DNA from 2 places in the Thermoanaerobacterium calidifontis genome. Region 1 is predicted to be linked to the other one. Evidence: a T-box and tRNA genes for the amino acid it is inferred to sense, from the RefSeq annotation. Region 1 holds a T-box; the other holds one or more tRNA genes.
The links. A T-box is a leader RNA that pairs with one kind of tRNA and senses whether it is charged. The one in region 1 lies ahead of leuS (leucine--tRNA ligase), so its partner is inferred to be a tRNA-Leu.
Positions count from the first base shown of each region.

Region 2: it encodes a tRNA-Leu, which carries the amino acid that the T-box ahead of leuS (leucine--tRNA ligase) is inferred to sense. The anticodon was not compared.

Region 1 is NZ_AP042436.1:2,311,388-2,315,819, reverse strand. It holds gene ACZ42G_RS12090 (M28 family peptidase) at 1-849, shown strand, start outside; gene ACZ42G_RS12085 (ECF transporter S component) at 864-1,376, opposite strand; gene ACZ42G_RS12080 (YjgB family protein) at 1,565-2,269, shown strand; T-box leader at 2,325-2,518, shown strand; gene leuS (leucine--tRNA ligase) at 2,567-4,432, shown strand, end outside.
Region 2 is NZ_AP042436.1:283,001-287,432, forward strand. It holds gene ACZ42G_RS01455 (hypothetical protein) at 119-325, shown strand; partial or broken gene ACZ42G_RS01460 (Rpn family recombination-promoting nuclease/putative transposase) at 477-1,280, shown strand; partial or broken gene ACZ42G_RS01465 (recombinase family protein) at 1,336-1,588, shown strand; tRNA gene ACZ42G_RS01470 (tRNA-Met) at 1,548-1,621, opposite strand; tRNA gene ACZ42G_RS01475 (tRNA-Met) at 1,627-1,702, opposite strand; tRNA gene ACZ42G_RS01480 (tRNA-Leu) at 1,717-1,806, opposite strand; gene ACZ42G_RS01485 (methyl-accepting chemotaxis protein) at 2,631-3,149, shown strand; gene tnpA (IS200/IS605 family transposase) at 3,550-3,951, shown strand; gene ACZ42G_RS01495 (RNA-guided endonuclease InsQ/TnpB family protein) at 3,948-4,322, shown strand; partial or broken gene ACZ42G_RS01500 (RNA-guided endonuclease InsQ/TnpB family protein) at 4,283-4,432, shown strand, end outside.

The DNA of each region.
Region 1 (4,432 bases):
TTCACAAAATTCGAAAAAAACGACAAAAAGAAGATAATTATATCTGCCCACATTGATACTCAAAAAGGCAGCCTGATGTTTAGTCCCAAAATTGTTGGCAGATTAAAAATGATTTTTAACGTTGGCTATGTGGGATTTGCTTTGATACCATTAGGTATCGCATTTAAAGTGATGAACATTTCTTTTGTATCAAACGTTTTATTGGGGTTAGGCATACTTATAACATTTGCAATGGTCGTGTTTTTGCTTATATGCCAGTTAGGTGGAAAGTACACAAACGGCGCTAATGACAATGGTTCTGGTGTATCTTTGGCATTAGCAATTGCAGATCACTATGCAAATAACATGGATAAATTTCCGGACGACGTGCAACTAATTTTCCTCTTTACAGGCAGCGAGGAGACTGGCGAAAGGGGAATGAAATATTTCTTAAAAAAATATAGAAAGTTGTTAAGTGGTGATACACAGTTTGTAATACTGGATAATCTTGGGGCAGGAAAGTTGACATACCTTGAAGGAGAAGGTATGTTAATATACAGGAAAGCAGGCAAAATGCTTTTAGATGTTGTAGATCTTATGGCAAAAGAGTATCCAAAAAATACGGTTCAGAGAAGGAAAAACTTGCTTTTGCCCACAGATGCACTGCCTGTCTTAGCAAGTGGATTCGACGCTATAGCGTTTTTATCCATGGATGAAGACGGATCTATAAAAAATTATCATTGGTTTACAGATACTATAGAAAACGTTGATTCAAAGCTTTTAAGGTATGAAGAAAGCTTTTTGATAGAATATGTTTTAAGGGTTTCAAATAAGATGACCAATTTAAAAAATGTTGAAGCAATTGAGTAGGAGTAGGTATGTACCTACTCCTTTGATTTATTGAAATAACCTGTCAAGATGAATATTAAAAAGATGGATAGTATTCCACCGATTATAGCAGTAGCTAACTGCGGGAATGTAAAGGCTGCTGCAATTTTTTGCGGTACTTTTACGCCAAACATTACGAGAATGTACTTTACGGAAGCTGCCAGCCATAAAAACTTTACAACTGCCCCTGTTATCATGCCTATGATGTTGTTTTTAATAGCCGAGAAAAGCACTACGTACAGTGCATTGCCAATCATTATAAATGGTATAAGCATTGGAAATCCCATAAGTCCTACTAAAAAAGCGATGATTGGCGTCAAAAGCCCTATTGTGATGCCAGACCAGACACTTACAAAGTAAGCCGATACAATAAGCATCGCATTTACGATTGAGCCTGTTACAAGCTGTGGCATCTTGATAAATTGTACGATTATAGTCAATGCCAGTAAAATAGCTGTTCTTGTTATAAATTTTGCGTCAAATTTTTTGGGTGATGTGCCATTTACCATAATATCACCTCCAACATCAATCTATTTAACTATATTTTAACACTATAGTGTAATGTTGTTAAGCAATTATCAAAAAAGTATTAAAAACATTAATTATGTATTAAATCTCCCTTAAAGCCATTGACGAAAGGCATTGCATAAGGTTATCATTTGTGTGGGGGAATAAATAAAAAATTGGAGGATTGATTATGAAAAAATACATCTTATTGATAACACTTGTTGTTGCTGTATCGATTTTTGCCGGATACCTGCTTTACAATAATTCTAATACAGCACAAAGAAGAAACCAACAATCGCAAAGCCAAAAAACTGCAACAAATGATAATTCAACTTCTGATAATAATGCAAAAGATGAAAATAAGAGCAGCAATGATAATAATAATGGCAATAGTGATAAACGAGATCAGAATCCTGTTGTAGACAATCGCAACGTTGGTTTGTTAAATCAGATAGTAAGCCTTGCTAAAGAAGGTAAAGTAATAAACTGCGATTTTGTCACAGGTAAAACTACTATAGATGACATAGAAAAGGTGTATGGAAACCCTGACAAGCAAGAGTATATTTCATCTGCAAAGGGAACTTATACGACTTTTACAAAGAAGGATCTTGTATTTGGATTTAATAAAGGAATGCAGGTTTTTGAGACAAGGTCATTTGATCCTAGATTACAAGCCATTTCAAGAAGCGATATTGAAAATGTATTGGGAAAAGCCTTGTATAAAGCCACTATAAGCGGCACTACAAGCCAAACTGTTTTAGGATATACGATGAATTCTGACTACAAGCTTGAATTTGTCATATCAGATACGACAAATCTTGTTGACCATGTAAATGTGCTGTATCCTGCGGCAACAGTTAATTCTATGGCAGACGATCCAGGTCGCCAATGGTGATTTATCATATTGCATTTTAAGAGCATTTGTAATAAAATATTGATAAATATATATTGATAATGCAATGATGTGGAGTAGTAGGCTAAGACTTTTTCAGAGAGCCTTATGACGGTGGGAAAAGGCATTGTGTTAGCTGAACTCGCCATTGAGCATGCATATTAAAAGTATGCACGGTTGTACCGTTATATGAAACAAGTGGGCTTGCGTCAAAAAGAGTGGTACCACGGAAGCGTAGCTTTCGTCTCTTTGTGATGTAAAGCCTTTTTTATGCAAAAAAATATTAATAGGAGTGAGAAGATGGCTTATTCAAGGGATATTGATAAAAAATGGCAAAAGAAGTGGGAGGATACAAAACTATACAAGTTTAACCCGGAAAACATTGATAAAAAGCTGTACTGTCTTGAGATGTTTTCGTATCCGTCAGGTGCTAAGCTTCACGCAGGGCATTGGTATAACTACGGGCCTGCTGATTCATGGGCAAGGATGAAAAGGATGCAGGGCTATGAAGTTTTTCATCCAATGGGTTTTGATGCGTTTGGATTGCCAGCAGAAAACTATGCCATAAAGACAGGCATACATCCACAGGATTCTACCCTTCAAAACATAAAGACTATGGAAAGACAGTTAAGAGAGATGGGTGCCACATTTGATTGGGATTATGAGGTTATAACCTGTTTGCCTGATTACTACAAGTGGACACAATGGGTATTCTTACAACTGTACAAGAAAGGTTTGGCTTATAGGAAAAAGGCTCCTGTCAATTGGTGTCCAAGCTGCAAGACAGTCCTCGCAAATGAGCAAGTTGTAGAAGGCACTTGTGAAAGATGTGGCTCTGAAGTCACTAAAAAAGATTTGACACAATGGTTTTTGAAAATAACTGATTATGCAGAAGAACTTTTAGATAAGCTTGATGAGCTGGATTGGCCTGAGAAGACGAAGATGATGCAGAGAAACTGGATAGGAAAATCTGATGGTGCTGAGATAGAGTTTAAAGTCGATGGCAAAGACATATCGTTTAAAGTTTTTACGACAAGGGCTGACACGCTATACGGTGTTACATACGTGGTTTTAGCTCCAGAAAATGAGATAGTAGATCTCATAACGACAGATGAGCATAGAAGAAATGTAGAAGAATATAAAGAATACGCCAGAAAACAAAGCGAGATAGAGAGGCTTTCAACGGAAAAAGAGAAGACAGGCGTATTTACAGGAGCGTACGCTATTCACCCTATTACAGGTGAGAAAGTGCCTATATGGATATCCGATTACGTTCTTGCTACATATGGGACAGGCTGTGTCATGGCAGTACCTGCCCATGACGAGAGAGATTATGCATTTGCTAAGAAGTACGACTTGCCAATAAAGAGAGTCATCAAGGGAAATGATGGCGTAGACGACTCACTGCCATTTGTTGAATACGGTATTCTTGTAGACAGCGGTGATTTTACAGGAAGTAAATCAGAAGATGCAAGGATAGAAATAGTGAAGATGCTTGAGAAAGAAGGCAAAGGAGCACTTAAGGTAAATTACAGGCTTAGGGATTGGCTTGTATCAAGGCAAAGGTATTGGGGTGCACCTATACCAATAATACACTGTGAGAAATGCGGACTGGTGCCCGTGCCTGAAAAAGATCTTCCGGTTCTTTTGCCATACAATGTGGAGTTTTCACCGGATGGGGAGTCGCCCCTTAAAAAATCTGAGGAGTTTATGAATACTACATGCCCTAAATGCGGTGGCAAAGCATTAAGAGATCCTGATACACTTGATACATTTGTTGATTCATCGTGGTACTTCTTAAGGTATCCTGACAACAAAAACGACAAAGAGCCTTTCAACAAAGAGCTTATTGATAAGATGCTACCAGTTGACAAATATATAGGCGGTGCCGAGCACGCATGCATGCACCTTTTATATGCCAGATTTGTCACTAAGGCATTGAGAGATTTAGGATATCTGGACTTCGATGAACCTTTTAAATCTCTCATACATCAAGGCATAATTTTAGGGCCTGATGGAAACAAGATGAGCAAATCAAGAGGCAATACAATATCACCTGATGAGTACATCAATGAATACGGTTCAGACGTATTTAGGATGTACTTGATGTTTGGCTTTGCCTTTACTGAAGGTGGCCCGTGGAATGATGACGGTATAAAAGCTATG
Region 2 (4,432 bases), 660 kb from region 1:
ACGCTGGGCGACCGCACTTTGTGGTGCCGATTACTCTCACTTATATTATAACACGATGAGAATAAAGTAAACAACATTTTAAAGTTTCGTTCTTGTATAATGAAGGTGGGATTTATAAATGCTTTTAAGAAAGCGGTTAAAAAATAGTAGATTAGGCTATCAACTTATTTTTGCAGGTGCTTTACTTATTTCTTTTATAGAAATTATCATAAGATACAAAGTTAGAGATTTTTCAAGAGGACTTTTTATAGGTGTATGTATTGGTTTGGAAATATTAGGGATTATTGCTGCCGGGAGATATAATAAGTCAAATAAAATCAAATAAAGCAGTACGGATTTTTCGTTTTCGCTTTGCTCAAAACAAAAAATCCGAATTTATAGTGCACCTCTGCTTATTTTGTAGAAGTGCTTTTATTTTTTTGTATATTTTTATGGTCTTTATATATTAAGAAAGCAGAGAAATGGAAGGAAGATGTATGAGCCGAAAATACGATATAACGATGAAAAATATTTTTCTGATATGTCTGATGACATAATGAGTTATTTTTTAGGACTGCAATATACGAAAATCGATGAACTAAATATAGAATTTGCAAGAGTAGAACGCAGAGACAGTGGCATGATATTCAAATGTACAACAGACAAAGGAAAAGTGGCTGTTCATATAGAATTTCAATCAGAAAATGACGAAAAGATGCCTTACAGGATGCTTAGATATTCCTTGGAGATAATGGAAAAGCATAATCTCTTACCATATTAGATAGTAATTTATATAGGCAAAGATAATGCAAACATGGAAAATAGCTTAAACTACGACTTTGAAGAACAAAACACATTAGACTATAAATACAAAATAATAAATGTCGGCGACATAAAATATACTGATGTTGTAGAAACAGACTATTATGACTTGTATTCGCTTCTTTCAATGATGGATCAAAATAAAAGGAAAGAAGAAGGAGAAAAATATCTGGAAAGATGTGTGAGGCTATAAAAGATATTCCATTAGACATAAACAAAAAGAAAGACATAGCGTTTAAGGCAGAAATATTATCGGGCATAATTTATAAAAGAGAAGTTATTGAGAAAGTTTTTCTGGAGATGATAAGGATGTTTAGGATTGAATAATCTGAAATGTACAAAATGATAATAGAAAAAGGCACAGAAAAAGGAATTAAAAAAGGCGAAAAAGAAAAAACATAAAAATAGCAAAAAAGTTATTAAAAGAAGGTATGGACATAGATAGAATAGCAGAAATTACAGAGTTACCAAAAAAGTAGATAAAAAAATTGAAGAATTAGGATAAATTGGTTTTCGAAGATTCATGGTATCTGTAAAAAAATAGAAAGGAAGAAAGAAACAAGTTTTATTACTCCTGAAATAGTCATGAAAATATTCAATGCAGATAGAGAGGTAATTAATTCTTTAAGCGATCCAAAAAAATAAAGGAAGTGCTGAAAAAATATATAAAAAAATCACCGTTTATCCAACTGAAATAAAATGTGAATTCTATTTCGGGATAGGTGATGATTTCCGTTCTTTGGAAGTAGCGGCGAGTGGAGTCGAACCACCGACACTGCGGGTATGAACCGCATGCTCTAGCCAACTGAGCTACGCCGCCATGTTTGGTTGCGGGGGCAGGACTTGAACCTGCGACCTCCGGGTTATGAGCCCGACGAGCTGCCAACTGCTCCACCCCGCGATGTACTATTCAATTGGTGCCGGAGACCGGAATCGAACCGGTACGGGCTTTAAAGGCCCGCAGGATTTTAAGTCCTGTGCGTCTGCCAGTTCCGCCACTCCGGCAATCACATCAACCAGCGACATCATTAATTATATTACATAAAAGACTATTAGTCAATACCTTTATGCCATATTATTCGGTGTAGATTACAATAAAATTTTGACATATTTGATGATGAAAGTGACTAATAGTAATCAATTGTTTTTTTATTTAATTTACAAAGAAGGAATTAGAAGAATTATGCAGAATATATTTATATAAAGTTAAATTTGTCGTCTACATTGGATAAGGCAAAAAGCACAGGATATCGAGACATTTTAGAAATTACTTTTAAGGTTTATAGGAAGGTGGGATGTTTAAAATTATCAAGAATGATTGATTGATATTGGCCTAATTTACATAAGAAGAAAGTAATTTTACAATTTTACAAAAGATGTGAATAAATGTTTTTAGCTTACCTATGAAGGATCGAAAAATATTAGCTAAATTTGACAAAAGTCGTTAATTCTATATAATTTATTATAGCGCTTTATGAGAAGTTAAAAAATTAACGAATTAAGGAGGACTAAAATTGATAACTGTATCTAAAGATGAAATGCTTGAGTTTTTTAATAAGTTAACAACTTTTTTACCATTACTTTTTGAGGACAGTGTATCTTTTGCCATTGTAGATAGAGAAAAATATTTGGAGATAAAAAATTGTGATGAGCTTCCTATTAATGCAAAAGTAGGTGATGCAATTCCAGAAGGTGGTGCAGCTTTTGAAGCCATTAGAACTGGAAACTACATTATAAAAGATGTACCGAAAGAAGTGTATGGAGTGCCGTTTAAGTCATATGCTATCCCTATAAAAGACTACGATGATACTGTAATTGGGGTTTTACTTATGGGGAAAAGTTTAGAAAAAAGACACAAAGTATTATCACTATCCGAAAATCTTGCATCATCGCTTGAGCAAATATCTTCGGCCATTCAAGAGGTTTCCTCTGGAGTCGAAATTGTGGTTAATTCTAATACTAAGATATTGGAAGAAGTAAATAAAGCTATTGAAAATACAAAGGGCACTGATGATATTTTAAAATTTGTTCAGAATATTTCTAAACAAACTAATTTATTGGGATTGAACGCAGCCATTGAGGCCGCAAGAGCTGGTGAAAAAGGTAAGGGCTTTACTGTAGTTGCTGAAGAGATACGAAAGCTATCTAATAGCAGCAGTGAATCAATAAGTAGAATAGACTCAATATTGGAAAAAATACAGGAATCTATTAAAAGTATTTCTGACAAAATAAATGCATCAAGTTCATTTTTTGAGACACAAGCTACTGCTTTTGAAGAAATTAGTTCATCCATAGAAGAATTAAGCGCTACTTCTCAACTTTTAGAAGAATTAGCAAGGAATTTATAGGATTATAAAAGCAGTGTGGATTTTTTATTTTCGATTTGCTCAAGAAAAAAATCTGAATTTATAGCGCACCTCTGCTTATTTTGCAGGAGTGCTTTTATTTTTATAGAGGCAATAATTTGCTTCTATCAATTGCTGTTATCAAACAAATATCAGAGAAGATAAAAAATATTTTTTAAGCATACTGTTAGACTGAACTCTAAAAGCATGAAAGATGTATTTCATTCTACTTCAAAATTTCTTCTGATAGATCTTCTGGTAAACATAATGATTCGATTATTTTAATAAAAACTTGAAAGAAGTCTCCCATTCTCTTTAGGTGGGAGATGAATTTCTATTGTCTACCATGGAATTATATGTTATAATATTATCAGGAGTAAAAGAGTGAAGTGGTGATATAATGCTGATATTAGATAATAATAATCATTCAGTATTCTTATTGTATTATCATCTTATAATGGTTGTAAAATACAGAAGAAAAGTAATAGACGATAACATATCAAATAGATTAAAGGAGATATTTGAGAATATATCACCTAATTATAATATATCACTGCAAGAATGGAATCACGATAAAGACCATGTACACATACTTTTCAAAGCAGAGCCAAACTCTGAAATATCTAAATTCATTAACGCTTATAAAAGTGCATCGTCTAGACTCATAAAAAAAGAATATCCGCAGATAAAACAAAAACTTTGGAAAGAATATTTTTGGTCAAGAAGTTATTGCCTTCTTACAACTGGTAGTGCACCTATAGAAGTTATAAAACAGTATATAGAAAGCCAAGGTGAGAAAAGATGATGATATGTCAGCATTTTCTCATAGAGCCAACAAAAGAACAAGAAGAAAAGCTTTTTTATACATTGTATTTGTGCCGCAAATTATACAACTATTCACTGGATCAAAGAATAAAACATTACAAACAATATGGCAAAGGACTTACATATAAAGAACAGCAGAACATGCTTCCAAAATATAAAAAAGAACATACAGAATACAAATTAGTACAGTCGCAAATATTACAGGATGTGTTGAGAAGATTAGATAGAGCATATAAAAACTTCTTTGACAAAAGAGCCAAATATCCTAAATTCAAAGATAAATATCACTATACATCCATAACACTTCCGCAATGCGAAGCAAAAAGAAACTTTGGGAATATGTATACATAAAAAATATAGGACATATAAAAATCAAAGCACATAGGAACTTTGATCCAACAAAAGTCAAAACAATAAACATAAAATACCATGCAGGAAAGTGGTATATAAATCTATCAGTT